4 regions of the Kitasatospora sp. NPDC101157 genome follow, and region 4 is predicted to be linked to each of the others. Evidence: riboswitches for the same ligand, from Rfam matches in the RefSeq annotation. Region 4 holds a riboswitch; each other region holds the start of a gene.

Region 1 (7,138 bases), on a different contig from region 4:
GGCCTCGCCGCACGACGTGGCCCGGCGCGGTCTGGCCGAGGACGATCCGGCGCTGCTGGACCAGCTGCTGGCGATCCCGCAGGTGCACCTGGTGGTGGACGGCTACAACGTGACCAAGACCGGGTACCCGACGCTGCCGCTGGAGCAGCAGCGGATCCGGCTGCTGGGCGGTCTGGCGATGCTGGCCCAGCGCACCCAGGCGGAGGTCACCTGTGTGTTCGACGGGCAGGACCTGGACGTGCCGGTCATCATGGCGCCGCCGCGCGGGGTGCGGGTACGGTTCAGCCGGACCGGGGAGACCGCGGACGAGCTGATCCGCCGTCTGGTCCGGGCCGAGCCGCAGGGCCGTCCGGTGGTGGTGGTGTCCACCGACCGGGAGGTCGCGGAGGGCGTGCGGAAGGCGGGTGCGCGCCCGGTGGCCTCGGTGCTGCTGCTGAACCGGCTCGCCCGTCCCTGATCCGGGCCGGTGGCCGTGACCCCTGGTCAGTGCCCTTTTCGGGCGCTTTCCGTGGTGGTGTGCGGATCCGGTGAAGCCGGCGTGGGAAGCGGAGTTCACGCCTTCGGGGGAGTGGCAAAACGGATAGATCTTCACTAGGGTCTGGCGTCAAACCTATTTTCCGGAACCTCACCCGAACAGGTGAGTCCATTGGAAGAAGGAGCCGGTCACTTGGCCTCCCACCGCCGTCCCAAGCAGCCGAGCCGCGCGCGGGTCTCCGTGCTCACCGCTGCCGCTGCGACCGCGGTCGCCCTCTCCGCCCAGGTGGCCGCGCACGCCGCGCCGCAGCCGAACACGTCCGACGTCAAGGCGCAGATCGACCAGCTCCAGCAGGAGCAGGAGCAGGCGGCGGAGAAGTACAACGGCGCCAAGGAGCGGGCCGACCAGCTCCGCAAGCAGGCCGACCAGCTGCAGGACCAGGTGGCCCGCAGTCAGGACCAGATGAGCCAGCTGCAGACCGGGCTGGCCCAGGTCGCGGGCGAGCAGTACCGCACCGGGGGCATCGACCCGTCCGTCCAGCTGATGCTCTCCTCCGACCCGTCCGGCTACCTGGACAAGGCGTCGAGCGTCCAGCAGGCCAGCCAGAGCCAGACCGAGGCGCTCAAGGGGCTGCTCGACCAGCAGCGCCGGCTGGACCAGGAGAAGGCCGAGGCGGCCGCCGTGCTGGCCTCGCTGGACTCCACCACCAAGGACCTCAACCAGGCCAAGTCGGACGTCAACCAGAAGCTGAAGGCCGCGCAGGACCTGCTGAACTCGCTCAGCGCCACCGAGCGGGCCGCGCTGAAGGCCCAGCAGCAGCAGGACGACCGCGCCTCGCGCGGCGCGGCCCGGGTCGACCTCAGCAGCCTGCCGCCGGCCAGCGGCTACGCGGCCGTGGCCGTGGCCAAGGCGATGAGCAAGCAGGGCTCGCCGTACGTGTGGGGCGCCACCGGGCCGAGCACCTTCGACTGCTCGGGCCTGATGCTCTGGTCGTACGCCCAGGCCGGCGTCTCGCTGCCGCGCACCTCGCAGGAGCAGGGCGACGTCGGCACCCGGGTGCCCTCGCTGGACCAGGCCCAGCCGGGCGACCTGGTGATCTACGGCAGCGACCGGCACCACGTCGGGATGTACATCGGCAACGGCATGGTGGTCCACGCGCCGCACACCGGTGACGTGGTGAAGGTGATGAAGGCCGACGCGATGCCGATCAACACGATCCGCCGGGTCTGACGGCCCGACACCCTCCTCGGGGCCCGACTCCGGCCCTGTGATACGCGCCACCTCCCGATCGGGGGTGGCGCTTCGGGTTTTGCCCGCTACCGGCCAACCGATGAGTGTTGATCAGCTTTGCGTACAGCGGCGATCACGATCAGTCATTTTCACAAGAGAACATGGGTAATCTTCCGTCTTTTTTCTGACAAGGATTTGAACGGATCACGGTTCAGTTACTAGGGTCGTGCCCCGAACCACCGCACTGTCGATCACCCAGCCTGGGTGGCGGCGGTGGTTTCCGTCGAGTTCGCGAAACAGCGGGGCAGGTCGAAGCGACTGCCCGACAGGGGAGCCCAGTGGTCGGGGGCGCTGCGGAGCGGAGCCGGGGAACCACGTTCCTCCGGGGTGAATCGGCGCCAGGTCGGCCGTTGGTGAGGCCGTGAGGCGTCGTAGGGCATGCTTCCGGCCCGAACCCGTCAGCTCACCCGGTAGGCGGAGGTAGGAAGAAGGAGTCCGCCTTCGTGGCGTCCCATCGTCGTCCCAAGCCAGCCAGCCGCGCTCGTGTCTCGATCCTGACCGGTTTCGCCGCCGCGGCCGTCGCCCTCTCCGCGCAGACCGGCGCGCACGCCGACCCGCAGCCGACCAAGGAGCAGGTCAAGGAGCAGGTCGACCAGCTCAACGAGCAGGCCGAGCAGGCGACCGAGAAGTACAACGCGGCGCAGGAGAAGCAGCAGGAGCTGGAGAAGCAGGTCTCCGGCCTGCAGGACCAGGTGGCCCGTCAGCAGGCGCAGGTGACCGACCTGCAGGGCGGCCTCGCCGAGATCGCCGGCGAGCAGTACCGGAACGGGGGCATATCCCCGACCGTCCAGCTGATGCTCTCCTCCAGCCCGGACAACTTCCTCAACCAGGCCGGGGCGCTGAACCAGGCCGGTGACACCCAGAAGAACCAGCTGAAGCAGCTCCAGGAGCAGCAGCGCAAGCTCGACCAGGACCGTACCGAGGCCCAGGGCAAGCTCGCCGAGCTGGAGTCCACGACCACGCAGCTGAAGGCGTCCAAGGAGGACGTCCAGAACAAGCTGAAGGCCGCCCAGGACCTGCTCAACACGCTGACCGAGCAGGAGCGCCAGGCGATCAAGGCGGCCGAGGAGAAGGCCGCCGCCGACGCCAAGGCCAAGGCGGACGCCGCCGCGCAGGCCTCCCAGTCGGGCTCCGGTGACCGCGCCTCGCGTGACAGCGGCCGCTCCGACCTCGGCTCGGGCTCCTCGAACGCGCCGGTCAAGATCGCCCCGGGCAGCTCGCACGGTGCCGCCGCGCTGGCCGCCGCCGCCACCAAGGTCGGCAGCCCGTACGTCTGGGGCGCCACCGGCCCCAGCTCCTTCGACTGCTCCGGCCTGATGGTCTGGGCGTTCAACCAGGCCAACGTGTCGCTGCCGCGCACCTCGCAGGAGCAGGCCGGCGCCGGTACCCGGATCGGCACGGACCTCTCCCAGGCCCAGCCCGGCGACCTGCTGATCTTCTACAGCGACGCCCACCACGTCGGCATCTACGCGGGCAACGGCCAGGTGCTGCACGCGCCCAAGCCGGGCGCGTCGGTGCGCTACGAGGCCGTCTCCAACATGCCGCTGGCTTCCATCGTGCGGGTCTGATCCCCGCCCGGTCCGACGGGCCCGGTCCTCCACCACGGAGGGCCGGGCCTGCGGCTTTTCCGGCGACGCGCTCTGGTGTCCGAATAAGGGTCAAATATTCGGGTCGGGAGGGGTTTGGACTCACTTGCCCGGACTCGCTAACGTCTGCCACCGGACTCCCGCTCGACGGCCGCCCACCGGGGCGCGGCCGCGGGGCCGCGCCGCAGGACTGGAGCCGCTGCCGCCATGCCCGTGCACCGCCGTTCCCAACTGCTCGTCCGTGCGCTGGTACTGACCGCTGCCGCCACCACGGCCCTGGGTGTGGCGACCGGCGGCAGCGCCCAGGCCGCCCCCGGGGCGCCGGACAAGCCCGACCGCAAGGACGTCAAGGCGCAGGTCGAGCAGCTGTACGACGAGGCCGAACAGGCCTCGGAGAAGTACAACGCCGCTCAGGAGGCGCAGAAGCGGCTCCTGAACGAGACCGCGAACCTGCAGGGCGAGGTCGCCGCCGCCCAGGACCAGCTCAACCAGCTGCGCGGAGACCTGGCCACGGTGGCCGGGGCCGAGTACCGGGGCGGCGGGATGGCCCAGACCGCCCAGCTGATGCTCTCCAGCGACCCCGAGGCCTACCTCGCCCGCGCCCGTACCCTCGGCCAGGCCGCCGAGCGGCAGCAGGAGACCCTGCACGAGCTGGTCACCCGTCAGCGCAGGCTCGACCAGCGCCGCACGGAGACCGCGGCCAAGCTCGCCGAGCTGGACCAGGCCCGCCGCTCGCTGGCCGAGAACAAGCAGCAGATCCAGCAGCGGCTGGCCGCGGCGCAGAAGCTGCTGAACGGTCTGGGCGCCGCGGAGCGGGCCAGGATGGCCGTCCAGGACGCCCGGGAGGCCGAGCAGCGCGCCACCCGCGGCACCGACCGGCTGGACCTCGGAACCACCCCGCCCGCCTCCGAGCGCGGAGCGGCCGCGCTGGCCGCCGCGGTGCGGATGATCGGCTCGCCCTACGTCTACGGATCCACCGGACCCCGTGCCTTCGACTGTTCCGGTCTGATGTACTACAGCTGGCGGCAGGCCGGAGTGACCCTGCCGCGGACCTCGCAGGCCCAGGCGTACGCCGGGCAGCGGATCAGCCTCTCCGAAGCACGGCCGGGAGACCTGGTGATCTTCTACCGGGACATGCACCACGTCGGGATGTACGCCGGCGGCGGGGTGATGGTGCACGCCCCCTACCCGGGCGCCAAGGTCCGCTACGAGAGCGTCAACTCGATGCCGGTCTCGGGGGTGGTCCGGCTCTGAGCGCGACGCCTTCCGGCGCGGCCGAGCCGCACCCGATAGACGCGGCCGGCCGCGTGCTGTCCCGGCGCGGAGCGCTGCTGCTGGCGGCCGGCGGGCTGGTCCAGCTGTCGCTGCCCCCGGCCGCCCCCGCGGCGGCGCCGGACGCGCGGGACGCCGACCGGCGCACCGAGGTGGCCGCGGTGCTGGCGGAGCGGGCGCGCTCGCTGCCCGTCTGGTCCGGGCTCACGGGGGCCGGGGCGACGTACCGCAACCTGGTGCTGTCGCCCGGGCCGGCGGCCCCGACGGCCGACGGGCCGGAGCGGCTGACCGCGTCCGTCGAACTGGAGGTGCGGATCGCCGGGTACGACGAGTACCCGGCGGTGTACCCGCGCCGGATCGAGCTGGTCCGGGACCGGGGCGGCTGGCGGGTCGAGCACGAGGAGGGCACGGCCGGACCCCCGGCGTTGTGGGACCTCGGCCCCGCCCGTACCGCCCCCGGCACCCGGTGCCTGGTGCTGGGCCTGGCCGCAGGGCCCGACCCGGCCGAGCTGGTCGCGGTGGGGGACCAGGCGGTGCCGGCCGTCAGCGCGGTCTGGGGCGGCGGCTGGCCCGGTCGGCTGCTGCTCGAACTGCCCGCCACCGAGCCGGAGTTCGCCCGGCTGCTGGAGGCCGACCCGGCGGGCTGGACGGGCATGGCGGCGGTCACCGTCGCCGCCCCCGGCGCCCCCTGGCACACCCCGGCGGACCGGGTGGTGATCAACCCCGAGGCGTTCGGGCGGCTCAGCGACTTCGGCCGGCAGGTGGTGGTCACCCACGAGGCCACCCATGTCGCGACCCGGGCCGACACCCGGGCCTGGACCCCGCTGTGGCTCTCCGAGGGCGTCGCCGACTGGACCGCCTACCGCGGGTCCGGCCGCCGCCCGCAGCAGATCGCCCCCGAGCTCACCCGGGACGTCGCCGCCGGGAAGCTGCCGACCGCCCTGCCCGCCGACGGGGACTTCGCCGCCGGCGCCACCGGCATCGCCCAGGCCTACGAGCAGGCCTGGCTCGCCTGCGAGCTGATCGCCCGCCGCTACGGGACGGACCGGCTGGTCGCCTTCTACCGGGCGGTCGGCGCGGCCGACGGGCAGGGCGAGGACCGGGACCGCCGTACCGACCGGCTGCTGCGCGCCGAACTGGGCATCGGACTGGCCGAGTTCACCACGCTCTGGCTGGCCGAGGTGCAGTCGCTGAAAGCCGGCTAGGGCGGCCCTCGTCGGGCGGGCCCTAACGACCGGCCGGGTGGTCGATGCCGTCCAGCAGGTCCTGCTCGTAGGCGATGCCCGGGCGGACGGGGTAGGCGGAGGCGGGCGGCAGCGCGGCGGGCTCGGACAGCACCACGGTGGGCGGCAGGGGCGCCGCGGCGCGGGTGGAGCGCCAGAGCCGGACGGCGGAGAGCACGGTGGCGGTCAGCAGCAGCAGGTTGCGCAGGCCCAGCACGGTGATCGCCAGCGGATCGCTGTTCAGGACCTGGGTGAACATGGTCGGGAATTCGAGCAGGGTGAGCGGGCAGGCGACCAGGATCAGCAGCGCCACCGGCCGCTGGCTGGTGCCGCGCACGGTCAGGCAGACCGCCGCCACGCCGACCAGCCAGACCAGGTACTGCGGGCTGATCACCCGGCTGGTCACCACGAACACCAGCAGCGCGCACAGCGCCGCGTCGTACATGGTGGCCGCGTTGCGGCGGCGGGCGGTGAAGCGCCACAGCAGCAGCCAGAGGAAGCCCAGCACGGTGCCGGCCATCATCACCTTGCTGATCACGCTGACCCACGGTCCGAGCATCTCGGGGGAGCCGTAGTTCATGGTGACCCTGCCGTTCCAGCCCCCGGCGATCCGGGCCAGGTGCAGCGGCAGGGCGCCGACCGACTCGACCTCGATGCCGCGGTCCTTCTGGAAGGCGAGGAAGCCGAAGGCGCCGTTCATCCCGGCCGCGAGCAGGAAGCCCACCGAGACGGCGGTGGCCGCGGCCAGCGTCCAGGAGCGGCGGGTGCGGCGGCCGGACGGGGTGCCGATCAGGCCGAGCAGCGGCCACACCTTGACGATGCCGCCCAGGCCCAGCAGCAGCCCGCCGACCGCCGGGCGGCGGATCAGCGCGAGCAGGCCGGCCAGGGCGAGCGCGGTGACCAGCAGGTCGAAGCGGTTGTAGATCATCGGGCCGAGCAGCGGCACGCCGACCACCCACATCCAGGCGCCGGTCAGCACCCGGCCCCTGCGCAGGCCGGTGCGGATCAGCAGCGCGGCCGCGGCGGCGTCGGCGATGCCGCAGATCACCCAGAACGAGGTCAGGTACGACCAGGGCAGCAGGCCCGGCAGCAGGATCACCAGGGCGGCGCCGGGCGGGTACTGCCAGGTCACGTCGTCGAACGGGAAGGTGCCGGTCTGCAGCACGCCGTACCAGGCGTGGTAGATCATCCAGACGTCGGCCGTGACGTCGCCGCCGGGCGACTTCAGCACGCCGGTCATCAGCAGCACCAGTACGGTGCGGGTGGCCACCCAGGTCGCCCCGAGGGCGGCG
Region 2 (7,138 bases), 200 kb from region 4:
CACGCCGACTCCACGGCGGACCACGACCGTTACGCCCGGCTGGCCGGGCGCGGGGTGCCGTTCGTGCTGATCAACGGCTTCAGCGAGAAGATCGACGCGCCGTTCATCTCGCCGGACGACCGGTCCGCGATGTGGATGGCCGTCCAGCACCTGGCGGAACTCGGGCACGAGCGGATCGGCCTGGCGGTCGGGCAGCGGCGGTACGTGCCGGTGCTGCGCAAGATCGAGGGCTTCACGGCGGCGATGCGCGAGGTGCTCGGGCTCGGGCAGGAGGAGGCGGAAGGCCTCGTCCACCACACGCTGTTCAGCGTGGAGGGCGGGCACGCGGCGGCCGGAGCGCTGCTCGACAAGGGTTGCACGGCGATCGTCTGCGGCAGCGACATGATGGCGCTCGGGGCGATCCGGGCGGTGCGGCAGCGCGGGCTGTCGGTGCCGCACGACGTCTCGGTGGTCGGCTTCGACGACTCGCCGCTGATCGCCTTCACCGAGCCGCCGTTGACCACGATCCGCCAGCCGGTCGAGGCGATGGCGACGGCGGCGGTGGACGCGCTGCTGGAGGAGGTCGGCGGGAACGCCGCCCAGCGCGGGGAGTTCATGTTCCAGCCGGAGCTGGTGATGCGGGGCTCCACGGGGGCCTGCGCACGCTGAGCCGGCCGGTCGGCGGGAACGGGCCGACTGACGGGCCCCGGAGGGCGGTTGCTCTCCGGGGCCGGTCGGCGTTCGGCGGCCGGTCAGCCCCCCCTGGACGTTCCGGCGGTCGGTGGGGACCCGCCGGCCGTCGGCCGCGTCGCCGGTCCGGGTCTCGGTGCGGCGGCCGCGGGCCAGGTAGTCGCGCAGTACCCGTTCGACGGCGTCCTGGGGGTTCTTGGTACCGGAGAGCAGCATCGCGTCGATCGCGAGGTTCGCATCGATCGTGACGGTGACCTGGGCCATGGTGACTCCTCCTCGGCTGCGGAGCAGCAGGATGCCCGCTGCGGGGGAGTTTGACCATGCGGAACCGGGGGGGCTGGGGGGTCCGGTCGTCCGGGTACGCCGACGCCCCGGGGAGGAGCGAGCGGGCTCTTCCCCGGGGGCGGTCGGGCGAGGGCTGACGGGTGAGGACGGACGGCTGTCGGGTGACAGGTGACAGATGATGAAATCTGTTATCCATTATCTGTCGTCCGTCAGTTGTCGTCCGTCAGCCGTTTCCTGTCAGCTGTTCGGCGTGAGCGGTGCTCAGACCCGGCCGGCGAAGTCCGGGGCCCAGTTGGCGATGGTCTGGAGCCGGACGCCCGAGCTCGGGTTGGCGGCCTCGACGTACTGGCCGCCGCCGACGTAGATGGCGACGTGGTAGACGCCGGAGTCCTGACCGTTGTTCGACCAGAAGAGCAGGTCGCCCGGCTGGAGGCTGTCCAGCGACACGTGGGTGCTGGCGGCGGCCTGGTCGGCGGCGACGCGCGGGATGTTGATGCCCGCGGCGCGCAGCGCGGCCTGGGTCAGTCCGGAGCAGTCCCAACCACCGTTGCCGGTACCACCGTAGACGTACGCCTGGCCGACCTTCGACTCGGCGAAGGCGACCGCGGCGGCCATGCTGCCGGTGGCGGTCTGGGCCGGGGCCTGGGTCTGCGCCGGGGCGGCCGGCTTCGAGGCGGGCTTGGCGGCCGGGGCCGTGCTCTGGGCGATCGGCTTGGCGTCCACGGAACCGCCGTTCGAGGCCTGGCCGGACTTCTGCGAGCGGTCGAACCAGCTGAAGTCCGAGCCGGACTTGGTGGCGGTGGAGGACTGGTCGGCCTGGGCCGCGGTGCCGTCACCGAAGGTCAGCTGCTGGCCCGGGTAGATGCTGTCCGGGCCCTCGGTGAGGGTGCTGCGGTTGAGCTCGTACAGGTGCTGCCAGCCGCCCTGGACGTTGTGCTTGGCGGCGATGGAGGACAGCCAGTCGCCCTCGACGACGGTGTAGTCGCCGGTCCGGGCCTGGGCCGGGCGCTGCTTCGCCGAGTTGCCGGTGGCGGACTTGGCGGAGGCCGAGGCGGAGTCACCGGAGGCCTGGGCCTGGGCGGGCGCGGACGGCTTGGCGGACGTCGCGGCCGGGGCCGGGGCCGGGGTCTGGGCCGGCTTGGCGGCGGGCTTGGCGGTCGTCGAGGTGTCGACGGCGGCCGGGGCACCGCCCTGGGTCAGACCGGCCTGGACGGAGCAGACCGGCCAGGCGCCGGGGCCCTGCGAGGCGAGGACCTTCTCGGCGACGGCGATCTGCTGGTCCTTGGTGGCGAGGTTGGCCTGCGGGGCGAACGCGGTGCCGCCGAAGGCGGCCCAGGTGCTGGAGCTGAACTGCAGGCCGCCGTAGAAGCCGTTGCCGGTGTTGATGCTCCAGTTGCCGCCGCTCTCGCACTGGGCGACCTTGTCCCAGGTGGCGACGGAGGCGGCGTTGGCGGTGCCGGTGGTGAGGCAGGGGACGGTGAGGCCGACGCCCGCCACGCCGAGGGCGGCGATCACGCGACGGGTGCGGCTGGACAGGCGGTTGCCGTTGGAAGGCAGCATGAAGACGCGGTCCTCTCCCACGCCTGCGAGGTGAGCTGTCGGATTCGGGCTGGAGTTGCCCGGCCGCGCTGTGGCACGGCTTCACCCCTAGCCCAGGACCGTTTCCGGGAAGCGGTCCGGGGCGACTTACCTGTGGTTCCCCCGCTCCTGCCGTGATGCGTTTTCGCGCTGCCAGGACATCCGACGGCAGGACTCGGCGTCGCGGATGAACTGGGTCCGTGTGGTCACGAACGGGGAGCACGTTAAGCAGACTTAAGTTCGAACTGCAAATACCTGTGATGAGCATCACGGTTTACGGGAAAGGGTCGAGCGGCTTGAATTCCATGATCGGAAATGATCGTTTTCCGGCAATTCTGCGATGAATTCCCAAAACTGGCTCCGCCTCAGAAGTGAGGTGACGGGGCGTTGAATTGTGGAGGGGGCGCGCTCGCCGGGCCGGGGGAGCGTCCCGAACCCGAGCGCCCGATGATGCGCCGACTATTCATCGACAAAAGGCACCAGAACGGACATTGCATGGCAATGCCCGCGTAACTCTCCTGCGGGGCAAACAGAACAAACGGAAAGGGCCCGGAACGCGGTCGTTCCGGGCCCTCGGTGGTACGGGTGCGGCGACGGGTGGCCGCGGGGTTCCGTCAGCCCTCCACGGGCCCCTGAGCGGCCGCGTGGGCGCGCCGGGAGCCCTCCCCGGCCCCGGCGGTGGCGGCCTCCGCCTCGGCCTCGGCCAGCTCCTCCGCCGACGGCGTCGGCAGCGCGGCCAGGTAGGTGGAGGCGATCAGCTGGCCGACGGTCGGGTACGCGCCCAGCGGCGCCGCCGACGGGCAGCCGGTCTCCTCGGCGGCCGTGGCGAGCAGTTCGGAGTCCGCCTCCGGGCCGATGACGAGCGGGGCCAGCGCCGGGCGCTCGGAACCGGTCTCCTTGAGGTGGTTGACGGCCCCGGCGACCGAGCCGGGCACGTCGAGCGCCGCGGCCACGACCGGGACGGCCAGTCGGGCGGCCAGCAGCACGCCGGTGATGCCGGCCGCGGCGGCCGCGTCCTCGCCGCCCACGGTGGTCAGCACGACGCCGTCGGCGGCGGTCGCGATGGCGAACAGCCGGGCCCGGTCGGCCCGGGCCAGTCCGGCCTCGGACAGCCGCACGTGGACGGCCTCGGCGAGCAGCGGGTGCGGGCCGAGGGCGTCGGTGACGGTCGCGCCGTACTCGGCGGCGAGGGCGTGAAGCCCGGTCAGGAAGCCGTGCGGGCCGGGCACCAGGGGCACCACGACGGGCGTCGGCAGTCCGGCCTCGGCGGCCGCCGCCAGCAGCTCCGCGACGGTGCGGTCCTCGGAGCCGCCGTCCCCGGCGCCGTCGGCCGGGAGGTAGCCGACCGCGGCCTGGACGCCGGCGTGCTCGCTGCGGACGATCGACAGCAGCTCCTCGACGACCGAACGGGACTCGGGCCCCGCGGTCGCGGGCACGGCGAGCACCAGGGCCGGCGAGCCGGTGCGGATCTCGGGGCGCTCGGGGCGGCGGTGGCGCCCCCGCGCACGGGAGCCTGGAGTGCGGACGGGCAGTGGCGCGCCCGGGATGGCTGCGGTGCTCATGCCGGAGATCGTAGGACATCGGCCCGTCAGGCCTGCAGTCGGCTGCCGTACGGGTTTCGGGTGGTCGTGGTGCGGAGGCCGTGTCGCCGCCCTGCCGGTCCGGGCGGTTTGCCTACAATCCGGACATTCCTCGCCCCATGTCCGCCAGGGCCCGCATTGTTGCCCTGACGTGTCCGGTGGGGCGGCGCGTTGCATCCGGGGTGCGTGAGATGTCTCACAGCCCGGAGGTGGCCTGACGGAGGGTCACGACGGTGCGACTCCCGGCATTCGAAGATCAACATTTAGCGGGGGGATGCTCACGGCCGGTTATGGACGAACCGACGATTCCATCGGCTATGTCCGTTTACGTACCGTCAGGAGAAGGGGCCGTGAAGAGTTCGGGGCGACCGGTAAAAGCCCTCGTGCACCTGCAATGTCCCGTGCTGATGCACGTGCACTGCAGCTATCATCGCGTCAAGTGAGGCGTTGCGCCGGACCGGTACGGGGCCGGTCCTCTCGTTCGGCGGGTGCCGGGGCGCCGCGCTGGACGACAACTCCGGAGCTCTTCGGGAGACTTCTATGCACGACTCGCAGGACAAGCACGGCTCGAACCACACCTACAACGGGATGGCCGCCGCCGACCTCCAGGGGGTGGTCTGGCAGAAGAGCCGGCACAGCAACTCCCAGGGCAACTGTGTCGAGTTCGCGGCCTTGCCGGGCGGCGACGTCGCGATGCGCAACTCGCGCTTCCCGGACGGTCCGGCGCTCATCTACACCCGGGCGGAGATCGCCGCCCTGCTGCTGGGGGCCAAGGACGGGGAGTTCGACCACCTGGCGGTCTGACCGGCTGCTGCTCCACCATCGGGGGGCCGTCGTGGGTGCTGACACCACGACGGCCTTTGTCTTTGCCCGGGGGCCCGTCACGACGGCCTCTGTCCTTGCCCGGGGCCCGTCCCGCTCCCGTCCGGTCCCGTGGTGGACCGTGCGGCGGGGCCTGCCGGGGTGCCGCGGGTGCTCCCGCGGGCTGCCCGCTTCCTCCGGAGCCCGGGTGTCCGGTGCGGGGAGCCGGTGCCGGGACCGCGGTCCGGACCGGCGCGGGGGCCTGGCTGAAGGGCCCGGGGCGTGGTCCTCCCGGGTCGTCCCTCGGCCGGCCGTGCGCCCTGCGGCGCTAGGCCGAGCGCCGGTGCCGTCCACCGACTTCGACTCGTCCGTCCAGCTTGTCCAGCTGGCGGCCGTCCAGGGGGCCGCAGTCGAGCCCGGCGCCGTCGAGCCTGCTGCCGCCGGCCGGCTCCGCCTCGAACACGGCCCAGACCACCTTGCCGCTGCCCAGCGGGTGCCAGCCCCAGGAGCGGCTGAACGACTCCACCAGGTGCAGTCCGCGGCCGGACTCGGCGACGAAGTCCGCCTCCCGGGCCACCGGGCCGACGCTGCTCGGATCGCTCACCGCGCAGACCACCTGGGGAGCGCGGTGCACCAGGCTTATTCGGATCGGCAGCCGCCCCTCCGGGGTCGGCTGTGTGGGAAAGTCGTACTCGCCCAGGGCGCCGCCCGACGGGCCGGGCCGTGCGCCGATCGCATGCCGGAGCGCGTTGGTCACGAGTTCCGAGGCCACCAGCGCGACATCGTCGAACAGCTCCGTCAGGCCCCAGCGCTGAAGAGTGGTCCGGGCGAAGTCGCGCGCGGTTCTCACGGCTTCGAAGCGAGGAGCGAGCGTACAGGTGACCACAAGGGGGTCAACCGCCAAAGCCGTACCGGTGCTCATGAAGAGCTCCTCCCATAAGGGGGCGGACACGGCTGGACCCGCCGGGGTCATGCCGGTCACCTCCGACTCGCTCGGCCGCTCGGCCGCCCCCTCGACCAGGCGCGCGCGCACTCGGACGCCCGATGGCGCGGGGGACGCCGTCGAGCCGGTGCACGGAGTCGCGCGTGGGGTCGACGCGGAGCCCGCGGGATTGCCAGGGATGTGCAGGTGCACGTGCACCATGGTGGTGTGCGCTCACTGCAGATGCAAGAGTCGATTCACGTGCAGTCGCACTATTGGCATATGCAAGCGCCGGATGCACGTGCATCCTGGTGTGCGGAGCGCGGAACTGATAGGAACATCCGTCAGTATCGGCACCGTGAGCGCTCAACTGATGGCAGACTGTGCGCTGTTTGCCCTAGGTGGAGGTTTCGACCGCATGACCACAGTTCAGCCGGGCGGCGGCTCGATGGTCCGCCGGATCCTCCTCGGCTCGCAGCTGCGCCGCCTGCGCGAGGCGCGCGGGATCACCCGTGAGGACGCGGGCTACGCGATCCGCGCGTCCGAGTCCAAGATCAGCCGTATGGAGCTCGGCCGGGTCAGCTTCAAGGAGCGGGATGTCGCCGACCTGCTCAGCCTCTACGGCGTCGACGACGGACTGGAGCGGGAGGCCCTGCTCGGCCTGGTCCGCGAGGCCAACAAGTCCGGCTGGTGGCACAGCTTCAACGACGTGCTGCCGGGCTGGTTCCAGACCTACGTCGGCCTGGAGGAGGCCGCCCAGCTGATCCGCACCTACGAGGTGCAGTTCATCCCCGGACTGCTGCAGTCCGAGGAGTACGCACGGGCGGTTTTCGGTCAGAGTCGGCCGGTCATCAGTGAGGAGGAGGTCGAGCGGAGGGTCAGCCTCCGCCTGCGCCGCCAGAAGCTGCTGACCGAGGGCGCGAGCCCGCGGCTGTGGGCGGTCATCGACGAGGCGGCGCTGCGCCGGCCGGTCGGCGGCCCCCAGGTGATGCGCGGTCAGGTTCAGTACCTGATCGACGTCGCCGAGCAGGCCAACGTGGTCATCCAGGTCATGCCGTTCCGCTTCGGCGCGCACGCGGGCGAGTCCGGGGCGTTCACCATCCTGCGCTTCCCCGAGCAGGACCTCGCGGACGTGGTCTACCTGGAACAGCTCACCAGTGCGCTCTACCTCGACAAGCGGGACGACGTCGACGCGTACGTCCAGGTCATGGAGCGGCTCTGCGTGGACAGTCTCACGCCCGAGCGCACGATAGACCTGCTCGCCTCGATCCTGAAGGAGCGCTGAGCAACTCCCGTGCGGCCC
Region 3 (7,138 bases), on a different contig from region 4:
CGGCTACGGCGCCACCCTGGCCGGCTCGCTCTTGGCCCTGATCTCGCTCGTCTCCCAAAAGCGGGACGTACCGGTGGACTTCGTCGGCTCCGGCTCGACGGGGCAGAAGGGAGACCCCTCCTACGAGGGCGCTCCCGGCGAGCAGATCAGCGCCATCGCCAAGCGGTCCACAACCGCCCTGCCGAAGTACCGGCCCAACATCGTGACGCTGCAGGCCGGCACGTACGACATGCGGGACGGCAAGCAGGACGGCGCCGCGCAGCGGCTGAAGGACCTGGTCGACCAGATCGAGAAGGACAACCCGGGCACGGTCGTGGCACTCGCCACCCTGGGTCCCGCCACCGACCCCGCCGTCCAGGACCGGATCACCGCCTACAACGACGAGATCCGCAAGATGGTCGGCGCCTGGCAGAGCGCGGGACGGCACGTCGTCCTGGCCGACACCGACGCCATGACCACCGAGGACCTGTCCGGTGACGGCCTGACGCCGAACGACTCCGGCAACAAGAAGATCGCCGAGGCGTTCCAGGACGCCATCCGCTGGGCCCTCGTCATGGACTGGGTCCCGGAACCACGAGCCGGCGACGGGAAGTTGCCACTGAAGGTGATGGTGGTGGGCGATTCGATGAGCCAGGGCTACGAAGGTGACTGGACCTGGCGCTACCGCCTTTGGGAATGGTTCAAGAAGGAGCACATCGACGTCGACTTCGTCGGTCCGTACCAGGGAACCCGTCCTCAGGAATCCCCCAAGCCCCCGCCCGTGCCGCCGTTGCAGGGGGAAGCCCCGCCACCGGCTCAGAGCGTTCCCGTCACCTCGGGCGCGTATGCCCCCGGGGTCGCGAAGGACTTCGACTCCCACCACTTCTCGGTCTGGGGCCGGCAGGCGGCGCAGGACAAAACGCTGATCGCCGAGCAGGTGGCGAAGTACCAGCCCGACCTGCTCCTGGTCGGGCTCGGCTTCAACGACATGGGCTGGTTCGTCAGCGGCCCGGAAGGCACGCTGGACAGTATGCGGACGCTGGTCGACCAGGCCCGCGCCGCCAAACCGGACCTCAACTTCGCCCTGGCCAACGTTCCCCAGCGGACGTCCATCGGCGGCCGGGACGACCTGCCCGTCAACACCACCAAGTACAACAGCATGCTCGCGGCCGCGATCCCGTCGTGGAACAACGACAAGTCCCGCGTTGCCCTGGTCGACTGGGCCGGCAACTACAGCTGCGACACGCATGACTGCCCTGCCGGCTACGACGGGCTGCACCCCAACGCCCTGGGCGAGTACCAGATCGCCCAGGCGTTCGTGCGCACCTTGCACGACAGCTACGGTCTCGGCAGCCAACTGATCGACATTCCCGCGCATGTCCCCGACCGGCCGACGCTCGCGCCGGACACGGTCGAGGTCAGCTCCGGCCCGAGCGGCATCACCCTGAACTGGGAGCCGGTCTTCGGCGCCCGCGGATACACCGTCCGGCACCGGATCAAGGGCTCCGGCACCTGGGACGAGACACCGGTCAAAGCGGCCCGCTTCGACACCACCTGGACCCTCGACGGGTGGGAGTGGGAATACCAGGTCCGTACCGACAACGGTGAGGACGGGAAGTCCGAGTGGTCCCACACGGTCGGTGGTGTCGCACACCCGGAAACCGCCGCGGCCCCCAAGGGAATCGTCACCCGGGCCACCGCCACCGGCGTCGACGTGTCCTGGGACGCGGCGACCGGCCCGTACACCGACACGATCGACCGGTACGAGATCATCACCTGGGACAGGGACACCCCCGGCGCGTTCCTCAACAGCACCGCGGTCAGGGGGAATTCGGCGCACATCGACGGGCTGAGGGAGGGCCATCACTACCTCGTCGCGGTCGCCACCTGGAACGCCGCCGGTGGCGGCATGCCGGGCGTCGCCCGATCCGTCACCGTCGGAGCCGGCACACCTCCGGCACCCACCGGTCTGAAGGTCACCTCCACCGACGCCACTACCGTCCAGCTGTCATGGAACGGGTCCCTGTGGGCCGCCGGTTACCGCGTCTGGATCCGCAACGTCAACGACGACAGCGGGTCCAAGCACGACGGCAGCGGGTTCAAGGCCGACGAGTACGTCACCAACGAGACCAGCCGGGGCATCGCCTACCTCGTCCCCGGCGTCTGGAACTACGAATTCTGCGTCACCGCCATCAACGGCGAAGCGGAATCCGGCAAGTCCAACTGCGTGATCGCACCAAAGCCGTCGGCCCCGGCCCAGACGCCGGCCCCGACGGACCCGAAGAAGGGCGCACCGCCCTCCGCCCTGACCCAGGCCCCGCGCGCGCTGGTCGGAGCGGCCGGGTAAGAGGGGCCGCACTCCGGTGAGGAGGCGGTGGGTGAACGCCGCACCGCCTCCTCACCTGGGCGCCGAGGTTCTTCGGCAAAGATCCGGCGTCGTCGCGGCACGAGCGGACGGGGAGTCTGTTGTGGGCGGACGATCCCCGGCTGTCCGCGCCCGCTGACCAGCCGCGGGTGCCAGCCGCCGTCGGCAGCGGCGGGCACCCGGTGATACCGCACCGACATGTCACGTACGGGGTGTCCGAGCTGCCGGTGGCCTGCTCGGGCCACGCCGCCGTGGCGGCGCGAGGCGGGTGGCTCGCACCGGACGGCAGTCCTGGGAGCGGCGGTCAGTACTCCTCGTCCGGGTAGCCCCAGGTGATGGAGGTCTCGGCGTCCGGGGCGACCTCGGCCACGGCGGCGGCGAAGGAGGTCTCGAAGTACGGCTGCCAGCGCCCGAATCCGCTGATGATGATCGGGTACCTGGCCTCGCCGCTGACGTAGTGCACACCGTTGTCGACGACCGGGCCGTAGCTGATCTGGTCCTCGAAACCCTCGTCGCGCAGCAGGTCACCGACGGCCGAGGAGACCGCCTCGGCCTGCGGGGCGTCGGCGAGCTTGGACACGGTGAAGTGAAGATCGATGTTGACGGACATGCCCGCAGGCTACCGGCCAGGCCGTCTCGGCGCCGTCCTGGTACGGGGCAGGGCCCGTTCCCTCCGGTGTCTTGAAGCCGTAGAGAACGGGCCATTTTGCGGGGCCGCCACGCCGTCCACGTCCGCCCTGACGGACTGTGCGTCGTCGGTGCGGCCGGCCATGGCCGCCGAGACAGGATCGGTCGCGCTGCTCATCGGCAGGCTCGACTGGGACGACATCATCACCCGCGAGTCCGGCAGGGCAGCCGGCACGCCACCGACGCCGCCGCGCCCGATCAGGCCGACGGGCGCGGCCGCTGAACCATATGCCCCTTTGTGGCGTCTTCTGCCCCGGTACCCATCCCGATCAAGGAGATCCCACTGTGAAGGTCCACCCCGTTACCGCTCTGTTCCCGATGCTCGGCCCCGACGAACTCCTCGACCTCGCCCAGGACATCGAGAGCAACGGCCTGACCGAGCCCGTCATCCTGGACGCCGACGGCGTCCTCCTGGACGGCCGCGGACGACTCGCCGCCTGCGAACTGGCCGATGTCGAACCCCGCTTCACCACCTATCAGGGCGACGATCCGGTCTGCCTGATCGTGTCCGCCAACCGCCACCACCCGAACACCACCGCGAGCCAGCACGCCATGATCGCCGCGATGGCACGCTCACTGTCCCCGGGCTCGCTCCCGTCCGACACCGCCCGCTGCGGCATCAACGTCACCCGGCTGTCCATCGCCACCACCGTGCTCGAACACGCCCCCGACCTCGCCGAACAGGTCCGCATCGGCACCCTCGCCCTCAACGCCGCCTACACCGCCGTCCGCAGACGCAAGGCTGACGCCAAGGCCCTCCTCGCCCAGCACGCACGACTGCGACGGCACGCCCCCGACCTCGCCGAGCAGGTCATCGCCGGCCACCTCGCCGTCACCGACGCCACCGCGGCCCTCGACTCCCGACAGGAGGAGGAACACCTCCGCCGGCGCGTCGAGGAGATCGACGCCATCCGCCTCGCCGACGGCGACACCACGCCGGCCTTCGCCCGGACCGTCGAAGCGGGCGATGTCGACTGGCGCCGCGCCCACCAGATGGCCGAGCAGTACCTCGCCCAGCGCCACGACGCCATCCGCCACGTCCAGCACAGCCTGGCCGGCATCGCGGAACTCTGGAGCGCCGTCCAGGATCTCGCCCACCACCCTCGGAGCCCCTACGCCCGGGAGATCCTCAAGGGCCTCACCGGCCCGGCGCGCACCCTCGCCCACCGCCTCATCGCTCTCGAAACCGCTTGCGCGACAGGCACGGCCTGATCTGCACCCCGCCGCCGTTACGGCTGAGACAGGTCCGGAAGTCTTCTGCGGCGGCGGAGAACCAACCCGCCGCCGCTGCCCGTGCATACTCCAACGCGCTCCGACGGACCCCGGGTGCCGCATCTGGCCGGCGGCTCCGCCCCGGTCCAGGGCCCGGCCGCTGATCGGCTCAAACGCCGCTCCACCCGGCTCCGGGCGCTCGCCCACCGACCTGGACGGACCAGGGTCCGAGTTGCCGTGCACGAGGCGGAGACCGAAGGAACGCCGCGCAGCCGTCCATGCGGGCCGTGTCAACGCGAACCCGGGAAGACCGTGGCCCGGCGGGCGACCTCGCCCGACTGCGCCCCAGCACTTCCCGGAACGGCGGCCGTCGCAGCCGGCATCGACGGTCAGGAGAATTGTCCGATTAGGACACTTATGCGATGTTAAATCAGCCAATATGGTATTCCGTCAGTTCTTCGTCGGATGTCCATGTGATCTGCATGATACGAACTTGTGTATTCGGGGTCGGTCTGCCTAGCGTTCAGGCTGTCCGCACCTGCGGACCCTGCCGCCGGGACGCCGAGTCCTGTCCACCGGTCGGCCGGACGTCGAGCAGTGCACCGGGCAGGAGCGGGGGAACCAGGTAGTTCGCCGCGCCCTGCTCGGCCCGTTCACGGACGAGATGGGTGTGGCTAGGGGTGAAGCCGCTACGTGCGGCCGGGCTACCTCACGGCCCGAACCCGACAGCTCACCTCGCAGGCGTCGCAGAGGGACGCCCCATGCTGATTTCAGGTACCGGCCGGCATCGCCGTGCGCGCCGGAGACACACCCAGCGTCTGGCCGCCACCGCCGGGATCGCCGGCGCCGGCCTCATGCTGCCGCTGCTGAGCGCGAGCGGAGCCTCCGCCGCGCCCGGCTCCCACACGCAGGCGAGCCACGCCGGCTGGCAGGAGCACCATCAGCACCGGCACCAGAGCGACTCCGACTATCAGCACCGCCACCAGGCCGGTCCACCCGCCGCTCCGGCCACGCCCGACGCCTCGCACGCCTCGCCGTCGCCGTCCGCCCCGGCCTCCCACGCCCCGGAATCCGCGGCCGCGCGCCCCGGCGGCGAGTCCCAGGGCTTCCATCCGGCCTGGCCCTCTGCTCCGACCCCGGCCCCGGCATCCCACACGTCCGCGCCGTCGTCCCCGTCCGCCCCGGTCACGCACGCCCCCGCCCCCGCGGCCCCACCCGCCACCCCGGCCGCGCAGACCGGTTCGAACTCGGACGCCGTGCAGCAGGTCCTCAATCTGATCAACCGGGCGCGGGCCGCGCAGGGTCTGCCCGCCTACACCATCACGTCGGGGCTGACCAGCAGCGCCGAGGCCCACAACCAGGCGATGGCCGGCGGCTGCGGCATGTCCCACCAGTGCCCGGGCGAGGCCGAGTTGGGGGCACGGGAGACGGCTGCGGGCGTCCAGTGGAACGCCGTCGGGGAGAACATAGGCTACGGCAGCGGGGTCTCCAGCTCGGCCCAGGACATCGCCGCCCTGGCGGTCAGCCTGACCCAGGACATGCTGAACGAGACGCCGCCGGACGACGGCCACCGCAAGAACATCCTCAGCAGCGCATTCACCCACATCGGCATCGCCGTCCACCGGGATGCCAGTGGAACCGTCTGGCTCACCCAGGACTTCTCCAACTGACCCGTCCGTCACGGACGTAGGCCGAGGCCGGACCGACCCCGTCCGGGCGGGTCGGCCGCCTCCGTCCCGCGGGCACCCGGCCCGTGGGACGGAGGCGGCCGGAGGATCAGGACCGCCCTGCGGGCAGGCACGCATCCTCTTCAACTTGTGATTCATCCGTTTACGGCGGATCGCCGGGGTCCCCCCGCCCCGAGATGTGAGCCATTCACGTGTACCAGACTGAGCACACGCACCTGTGCGCCGACAGCCGTGGTGGGGTCGGCGAGCACCGCCCGGGCCGCGGCGATCAGATCGGTCTGGCAGTTGGCGCCCAGCCAACAGACGAAGGCCGGTGGGTCCGGCAGATACTGACCTTGGCGCTTCGAGGTGGGCGTGCGCCGGATCCGGAAGGGCGCGTATCAGCCACAGCCGTCGGTGTGGCTGGGCCGAGAGCGAGCTTCGATGTCGAACCCCCTGTTCGGCGCTGCCGTCCGGGCAACCCAAACCTTTGGCCTTCCCATTGACCCAAACGTTTGGGACCGGCATCCTGATCCCTCGTGAAAGGGGTGTCGATGACTCAAGAATCCTCGCCTGAACTGGAATTGCGTCCTCTCCCGTTACGGCAGACCTACCGGCGGCTGGTCGTCGCAGGTCCGGTGGTCGGCCTCATCCTGCTGCTGGCCGCGGGCCGGGTGGTCATGCGGGCCGCCCTGGACGGCGTCGGCGCCCTGCCGGGCGCGCTCATCGTCGTGCTGGTGGCCGGGTCGGCCGTGGCGTGGCTCGGCCTGTCCAGCCGGCAGCGGTCGCGCCGCCAACGGGTCCGTTACGCCGACGGCCGGCTGACCGTCACCGATCGCCGGGGCCGGGCCGCCTCGGTCCGGCCGACCGCCGCCACCGCCCACCCGGTGCTCGGGTCCAAGGGCGGGTCGGTGCTCCTCGTGGTGTCCGGGACGGCGCAGGAGACCCCGGTGCTGCTGCGCGCCGAGCACTGGGACTGGCAGACCCTGGACGACAAGGTGTTCCGGCCGGCCGGTTTCACCATCGCCGTGGCACCCGAGCGCGACAGCAGGCCACGCGCCCTGCGCACGGCCTACCCGGGTCTGCGGCTGCCGTTCTCCGTCGCCCGGCCGGTCCTGTTCGGGCTCCTGGCCGCCCTCGCCGTCATCGCCGTGATCGCGGTGATCGTCACCCTGGTGTCCCTGCCGTACCTGACGGCGGGCAACGGCTCGTGAACTCCTGACCGTCC
Region 4 (7,138 bases):
GCCTGTCGGCGAGTTCGATTCTGTAAAGTGGAGACTAGTTTCCGCGATACAGAATTTCAACGGTTTGTTGAAGAGGTCGCCGGGACTCTACTCCTCCCCGACAGCGAAGGGAACGCCGGTGGTTGCGACCCCCGACACAGCATCGACGACAGGCGCCGACCGCGCGAGCGGCGGCGTGCAGTCCGTCGAGCGCGCCTTCCAACTCCTGGAGGCGCTGGCCGACTCCGGCGGGGTGGCCACCCTCAGCGAGCTCTCCAGCAGTTCCGGCCTCCCGATGCCGACCATCCACCGACTGGTACGTACCCTCGTCCAGCAGGGTTACGTCCGCCAGGACACCGCGCGCCGCTACACCCTCGGCCCCCGGCTGATCCGCCTCGGCGAGACGGCCGGACGCCTGCTCGGCAGCTGGGCCCGCCCCTACCTGGCCGAGCTCATGGAGGCCACCGGCGAGACCGCCAACCTGGCCGTGCTGGAGGGCGGCGAGGTGGTGTACGTCGGGCAGGTGCAGTCGCGGCGCTCGATGCGGATGTTCACCGAGGTCGGACGGCGGGTGCAGCCGCACTGCACCGGCGTCGGCAAGGCGCTGCTCGCCCAGCTCCCCGAGGACGAGGCGCGCGCGATCCTGGGCCCCAACCCGCTGCCCGCGCACACCGAGTACACCGTGACCGACCCGCAGGAGCTGATGGACCAGCTCGCCGAGGCGCGCGAGCGCGGGTACGTGGTCGACGACCAGGAGCAGGAGATCGGCGTCCGCTGCATCGCGCTCGCGGTACCGGGCGCGCCGACGCCCACCGCCCTGTCGGTGTCCGGCCCGGAGGCCCGGGTCCGGGCACTGGAGGAGCAGGCGGGGGCGTCCGCGCTGGTGCCGGTGATGCACCAGATCGCCTCCCGTCTCGGGCAGGTCCTCGCGCCCTGACGGTCCGTCAGTCGCCGTGACCGGCCTGCTGAGTGGGGAGGCCATCGGATCCCTCCCGCACCGTCCTCCGTTCGACGGACGCGTGGGCGGGTTGCGCCGGGCCCGCGGGGCCGGTGCCACCACCCTGGTGCGGACGCGGCCCGCGCCGGAGCGGGCCGCCGGAGCGCGAGGGAGCGGTGAGCGGCGATGGCACGCGGGCAGGACAGGCGCAGGGAGCTTCGGGTCGGATCCGGTGGGGCGGCGTTCACGGCGGGGACGGCGGCGGGTTGCGCGGTCGCCCTGCTGGCCGCGGGGCCGTCCTGGGCGGCCCCGCGCCCCGCGACCCGGCCGGAGCCGCGGGTCGCGTCGGTGGGAGCGGCCGCCGGGCGGTCCGACTCCGACCTGGAGGTGGTCCGGCAGGATCCGGCGGCCGCGCCGCCCGGCGGCACCACCACGATCCGCGCCTTCGTCGCGAACCGCGGCCCGGACACCACGGGCTCGCCGTTCACGGTGGTCGTCGCCCTGCCGCAGGGCGTGACGCCGCAGGGCCCGTACTTCCCCTCCGACTGCGCGGTACTGGGGGGCGGGCGTACGGTGCGCTGCGTCTTCGGGGCCGGGCTGAAGCAGGGGCGCAGCGCGACCGCGCTCGTCCCGGTGCGGATCTCCCCCGACGTGCCGCTGGGCGTGCTGGAGGGCGGGGCGGTCGAGGTGCACAGTCCGGACGACCGGGACGGAAGCAACAACCGGCAGCCGTTCGACATCGAGGTGGTCGAGACGGCTGCCGGTTCCTGAGAGCGGCTGGTCTGTGGGCTGCGTGCGCTCGGCCTCCGCGGTCAGCGGTCAGCGGTCAGCGGTAGACGCGCACGTAGTCGGCGGCGAAGGTGATCGGGGTGTTCCCCTGCGGCGCCGGGTGGTACTTGCCGGCACCGACGGAGAGGTTGAGGATCAGGTACGCCGAGAAGTCGGCGCCCACGCCCTTGCCGTCCGAGAACACCTTGACGCCGTTGACGTACCAGTCCACCGAGTCGGCGCCGTAGTAGGTGCCGATGGTGACCCACTGGTCCTTGGCGACGGCATTGGCGTCGGTGTAGTAGTCCGCGTTGCCGGGGTTGACGTGGTTGGTCAGCTCCAGCAGGTCCGGGTTGTCGGGGTGGTACTCGAAGGAGTCGACCTCCCCGTTGCCGTTCTTCCAGGTCCACAGGGCGGGCCAGGCGCCGGTGCCCGAGGGCAGCTTGACCCGGGTCTCGGCGTAGTCACCGGTCTTGACCTGGAAGCCCTCGGCGGAGCCCTCGGTGGTCAGGAAGCCGGTGTTCCAGGACTGCCGGCCGTTCTCCAGGGTGGGGCCGCCGGGGGTGGCGGTGAAGGTGGCGACGCCGTTCGCGACGCTGACGTTGTTCTTGTTCAACCAGTCGAGCTTGTTGTCGTCCGGGTTGTGGTTGCCGTACTTGTACGCGGTGCTCTTGTCGCCGACCCACCGTCGGCCCCAGTCGATCGGGCCGTTGAACTCGTCGGACCAGGTCAGCGACTTCCCGGCGATCGGGGAGGCCGGCGCCGGGGTGCTCGGGCTCGCGGTGGCGCTGGGGGTGGAGGTGGCGCTCGGGGCGGAGGTGGCGCTCGGGGCGGACGTGGCGCTCGGGGTGGAGGTGGCGCTCGGGTTCGCGGTCGGCGCCGTGGTGGGCGCGACGGTCGGCGCCGTGGTGGCGGTGGCCGTCGGGGCCGGCTCGGCAGTGGGGGCGGCGGCGGTCGGCGTGGTGGTGGGCGACGGCTTGGCGGTGGAGGTGGCCGTGGGGGCCGGGGTGGGCGTCGACGTCCCGGCGCGGGAGACCACCAGCTGCTGCGAGGGCAGGTTGTGCCAGCCGCCGCCGAGGTCCTGCCAGAAGCCGAACTGGGTGTAGGTCCCGGCGGGCAGGGTGCGCGCGCCGCTGGTGAAGGAGAACCCGCTCGGGCAGAGCTGCACGTTGCCGGCGTTGCCCGGGAAGTCCAGGTTGGTGCCGTGCGCGTCGCGGACGCCCACGCCGACGGTCCTGGCGACGAAGCAGGACGAGGAGTGCAGGCTCAGCGAGGCGGTGGTGGCCTTGCCCGCGACCATGGTGGCGGGGGCGAGCCGGTCCTGGGTGACGGTCGGGCCGGTGGTGGCCTGGGCACCGGCGACGGCCGGCAGCCCGAACAGGCCGGCGCCGCTGATGGCGAGTGCCCCGGTGGCGGCGAGGGCGGCGTTGCGTCCGCGGTGGGACGGACGGGCGTGGCGGGGCGCGCGACGGCGCCCGGCAGGCTGGGGCATGGGAGTCCTCTGCGACGCCTGCGAGGTGAGCTGTCGGATTCGGGCTGCAGTTGCCCGGCCGCCTGCGGAGCGGCTTCACCCCTAGCCGCAGCCCGCACGCTGGTGCGTACGGGCCGGGCGCTGACCTTGGTTCCCCCGCTCCCGTCCGCTGTCGTGCTCGGCTGCCCGCCGACGGGTGGACAGGAATCGGCGTCCCGGCGGCGGAGTCCGCGAGGGCGGACGACCCGTTGCAGGCTAGGCAGGCTGTGCGTGAACGGACAACTCCATCCGGCCGGTTGTCGCGCAGCTCACAGTGGTGTCGATCAACGACGCTGCGTGGCCGCCGAGTTGATCAATCCCGGCGCCGCGGCCGGGGGTTCGCGGGTCGAGGCCCGGAGGTTCAGCCGAGCCAGGCGGCCACCTGGCTCTCGGCCTCCGGCGACCAGGCCAGTTCCAGGTGGTTGAGCCCGCTGAGCAGCCGGGTGCCGCCGACGGTCGTGATGCCGGTGGTGTCCAGGGCGCTCGCGGTGAACACGATGCTGTCGCTGGGACCGCGGTTCTCGTCGAGCACGCCCGGGATGTCGGCCGAGCCGCCCGCGAGGAGATAGGTGGGCACCGGGGCCGGGGTCCCGGCCCGCTGGAGCGGGGCGATCAGCGAGCCCGCGTCGACGGCCGCCTGGATGCCCTGGCCGGAGGTGCAGAAGCCCTGGCCGCCGTAGTACGTGGTCCACCAGTCCTGGGCGGTGGTGTCCACCCCGTAGACGGCGTCCCAGCGGGCGAGCAGCTGTCGCTGGCCCGGATAGCAGTCGCTGCCACCGGTCGGCAGCACTCCCAGGCAGGGCTGGGCGGTGTACGTGCCGTAGCAGGTCATGTACAGGTGCGGGGACGGCGCGTTGGCGGTACCGCCGCAGGCCGGCCAGGTGGCCAGGTCGAAGTCCCAGCCGTGCGCGTAGACGTAGTCGAGCCCGCCGTTCGGCCCGCCGAGGGTGACCAGGCGGCGCACGTCGCCCGCGTACGGCCGCCCCCAGGAGGGGCGCACCGAGGACACGTACGCGCGGGCGGCGACCTCTCCCTTGCTCCAGGCCACCACGTCGACCTGGGGGACGCCGAGCCGGGCCCGGATCAGCGTGATCGCGTCACCGACTGCCTGGGCCTGGAGCAGGTTGTCGCCGTGCTTGTGGGCGAAGCCGACGGCGAACACCCGGTGGCCGCTCCCGGCCAGGTACTGGGCGAGGCCGGTGGACGGGCAGCTCGCGGCGCCGCAGGTGCCCCCCTCCCCCGGGTTCGCCCAGGCGCGGTCGGCGTTGTCGTTGGCGCCGTGGACCAGCAGGACGGGGGTGCCGGTGCCGCCGGCGTCCCAGCCGGAGGCGGAGTAGAGCAGGAAGCGGCCGGAGTACGGCTCGCCGGTGCCGAAGTAGGTGCGGCGGGGGCCGTCCTGATCGCCGCGGCCGTCGGCGGGGAACTGCTCGGTACGGAAGCCGGGGGTGGGGTCGAGGTAGCGCTCGACCTTGGCCCAGCCGTCGCCGGGGGCGGGGAAGGTGGCTTCGAGGGCGAGGGGGGCGGCGGCCGTCCCGGTGGCGGCCGCCGTCGCGGTGGCGGCCGCTCCGGCGGCGGGGGCGCCGAGGAGGAGGGCGGTGAGGGTGAGGAGAAGGGCCGAGAGGGCGGCGGGGACGCGCCGTCGGGTGGGGGTACGTCTCATGGGCGTGGACGGTAGGGCCGGCCCGCGGTCGCGCCCATGTGCCGGCCGCACACCGCGAGCGGCGCGACGGTGGCGGACCGCACCGTGGCGCGGGGCCGCCCGAGTCCGCCCGGTCGGATAAATTGGAACCCTGGCATTTTCCGCGGTGCACAAGTGCGCCGACTCCGGTGTTGCCCGGTCCGTACGGTCCGTCCCACGCTCCCGAGAAGAGGTTCCGCCCCACCATGACCGCGTCCCTGCCCGCCTTCGCCGGCCGTACCTACGTCTTCCGGGTCGACAACGGCGCGGCCTTCCGCAACACGTACTCGGCCGACGGCGCGCGGCTGCGCTGGGAGGGCCTCGGCGAGTCGGCGGGCCAGTGGGAGGACGTGCGGCTGCACGTCGCCGAAATCGCTCCGGGGATCTACTTCGTCAGCTGGACGGAGCAGAGCGGGATCACCGTCAGCCATGTGATGGACCTCAACGCACTGACCGTGCGGGCCTTCTGGACCTTCGAGGGCGAGGGCGGCCGGGTCGGCCAGCTGCACACCGGGACGCTGGAGCGGGTGGCCTGAGCGGTGTGACGACGCGACGAACCCCCCGGGGGCGGTCCCGGGGGTTCCGTGCGTTCCGGTCCGACGGAGTCGTCCGTCAGACGCTCTGGCCCGGCTGGCCCGGCTGGTCCGGGACCTTGAGGTGCTGGGACAGCCACTCCAGCGAGGAGGGCAGCAGTGCGCTCCAGGTCTCGAAGTTGTGGCCGCCGTTCTCCAGCATGCTGTACGAGACCTTCATCGGGCTGTGCACCGCGTCGATGAACGCCTCGGTGTCCTGCTTGTAGTTGCCGTCGCCCTTCTTGGTGCCGGCCAGCAGGAGCGAGACGTTCGGCTGCGGCAGGTTCTTCAGCCGCCACATCAGGTTGGCCTCGTCGCGGCGCTGCCTGCTCCCGCCGAAGAGGTCACCGGTGGTCGGGTCGTCGGCGGCCTCGTAGTACCCGGAGAGGGCGACGGCGGTCGGGAAGACGTCCGGGTGGCGCATGGCCAGCTTGACGGCGCAGTAGCCGCCGGTCGAGTTGCCCATGAAGGCCCAGGCCTTCGGGTCGGTCGAGACCCGGTAGCTCGCCTCGATCGCCGAGGGGACGTCCTTGGTGAAGTACGTGTCGGACTGGGCACCGCCCGGGATGTCCTCGCACTCGGTGTCCTGCGGCAGGGCGGGCGAGGGACGCACCAGGACCATGACGGTCGGCTGCATCCGGCCCTCCTGCAGCAGCTTGAGGGCGGCGCCCGGGTAGTTGAAGCGGGTGATCAGGTTCTCGGCGATTCCTGGGAATCCGGTGCTGACGATCACGGCCGGGAACTGCTTCTGCGCGTACTCCGGCTGGAAGTACTGCGGCGGCAGGTAGACGTACCCCTCGGTCGACAGCCGGCTCTCCTTGCCGTCGATCCGGACCTTGCGGATCTCGCCGGACCGGCTGGGCTCGCGGCCCATTGCGCCGCCGCCCTTCACCGAGGCCCGGCCGATGGTCTCGACCACAAGGCGCCCGGAGGCGTCCGCCTTGTTGTGGATCACCACCGGGCCGGTGCTGCCGGTGCCCAGCAGGTCGTCCCAACTGCTGTAGAACGCGAAGTAGTTGTTGGCCACCAGGCCGAGTGCGGCGAGCACCGCGACCTGGGTGGCGAGCAGCGCGCCTATTCGGCCGAGCACCGCCTGCCAGCTCTTCCTGGCGAGTCTGGGCCACAGCCAGACCGTGCCGACCATCATCACGACCGCAAGCAGTACGGCCAGTGCCAGCACTTTGTGGCTCGTCAGACCCATGTCCCAGTTGCTCCCACGCCTCGAACTCCGCGCCCCCTCCGCTCAGGGACATTCCAGGAGGTCACCCCGGTTCCCCCACCGGGGCGCGAGGACCAACCCTAGCGGGAGCTGTGAGGCAGCTGACCGGCGGCTGGGGGTCAGGTGAGGAGCCGCAGCCCCGCCGTGAGCTCGCGCATGCAGCGGGCAGCGAGGTCCTGCGGAGAACCCGGGCCGGCGACCGGGGCGTCCGAGCCGGCCCACTGCTCCAGGGCCACCCGGATCGCCGCCGTGGCCGCGGCGGCGGCCAGCCGGATCTCCAGCGGGTCGGCGCCGTCCGGGCAGCGGGCGGCCAGCACGGACCGCAGCCGCTCCTCCGCTCCGGCGTGGACGCGCTGCCAGGTGCCGTCCAGCCGCGGGTCGCGCAGCAGGCTGCGGGTCCAGTGCATGGCCTCGACGGCCTCGTCGTCGGCCGGGGTCAGCGACTCGACCGCCGAGCGCTCCAGCGCCTCCCGCA

What was found. Region 4 has a riboswitch for cyclic di-AMP ahead of ACIRVF_RS07470 (hypothetical protein). Riboswitches for the same ligand answer to the same signal wherever they lie in the genome.
Region 1: linked by a shared signal. The riboswitch ahead of ACIRVF_RS10005 (NlpC/P60 family protein) and the one ahead of ACIRVF_RS07470 (hypothetical protein) in region 4 are both predicted to bind cyclic di-AMP.
Region 2: linked by a shared signal. The riboswitch ahead of ACIRVF_RS06660 (transglycosylase family protein) and the one ahead of ACIRVF_RS07470 (hypothetical protein) in region 4 are both predicted to bind cyclic di-AMP.
Region 3: linked by a shared signal. The riboswitch ahead of ACIRVF_RS22150 (CAP domain-containing protein) and the one ahead of ACIRVF_RS07470 (hypothetical protein) in region 4 are both predicted to bind cyclic di-AMP.

Annotation. Positions count from the first base shown of each region.
Region 1 is NZ_JBIWPL010000004.1:57,939-65,076, reverse strand. It holds gene ACIRVF_RS10015 (NYN domain-containing protein) at 1-457, shown strand, start outside; gene ACIRVF_RS10010 (NlpC/P60 family protein) at 668-1,705, shown strand; cyclic di-AMP (ydaO/yuaA leader) riboswitch at 2,045-2,198, shown strand; gene ACIRVF_RS10005 (NlpC/P60 family protein) at 2,209-3,333, shown strand; gene ACIRVF_RS10000 (NlpC/P60 family protein) at 3,559-4,605, shown strand; gene ACIRVF_RS09995 (hypothetical protein) at 4,659-5,828, shown strand; gene ACIRVF_RS09990 (glycosyltransferase 87 family protein) at 5,851-7,138, opposite strand, start outside.
Region 2 is NZ_JBIWPL010000003.1:12,052-19,189, reverse strand. It holds gene ACIRVF_RS06665 (LacI family DNA-binding transcriptional regulator) at 1-648, shown strand, start outside; gene ACIRVF_RS06660 (transglycosylase family protein) at 1,216-2,514, opposite strand; cyclic di-AMP (ydaO/yuaA leader) riboswitch at 2,522-2,684, opposite strand; gene ACIRVF_RS06655 (hypothetical protein) at 3,147-4,094, opposite strand; gene ACIRVF_RS06650 (DUF397 domain-containing protein) at 4,653-4,916, shown strand; gene ACIRVF_RS06645 (ATP-binding protein) at 5,242-5,835, opposite strand; gene ACIRVF_RS06640 (helix-turn-helix domain-containing protein) at 6,254-7,120, shown strand.
Region 3 is NZ_JBIWPL010000011.1:19,719-26,856, reverse strand. It holds gene ACIRVF_RS22165 (SGNH/GDSL hydrolase family protein) at 1-2,326, shown strand, start outside; gene ACIRVF_RS22160 (hypothetical protein) at 2,649-2,954, opposite strand; gene ACIRVF_RS22155 (hypothetical protein) at 3,317-4,243, shown strand; cyclic di-AMP (ydaO/yuaA leader) riboswitch at 4,834-5,002, shown strand; gene ACIRVF_RS22150 (CAP domain-containing protein) at 5,005-5,913, shown strand; gene ACIRVF_RS22145 (hypothetical protein) at 6,465-7,124, shown strand.
Region 4 is NZ_JBIWPL010000003.1:210,754-217,891, forward strand. It holds gene ACIRVF_RS07460 (IclR family transcriptional regulator) at 119-916, shown strand; gene ACIRVF_RS07465 (hypothetical protein) at 1,103-1,687, shown strand; gene ACIRVF_RS07470 (hypothetical protein) at 1,743-3,176, opposite strand; cyclic di-AMP (ydaO/yuaA leader) riboswitch at 3,179-3,300, opposite strand; gene ACIRVF_RS07475 (esterase/lipase family protein) at 3,556-4,854, opposite strand; gene ACIRVF_RS07480 (MoaF-related domain-containing protein) at 5,079-5,408, shown strand; gene ACIRVF_RS07485 (alpha/beta hydrolase) at 5,485-6,645, opposite strand; gene ACIRVF_RS07490 (TetR/AcrR family transcriptional regulator) at 6,783-7,138, opposite strand, start outside.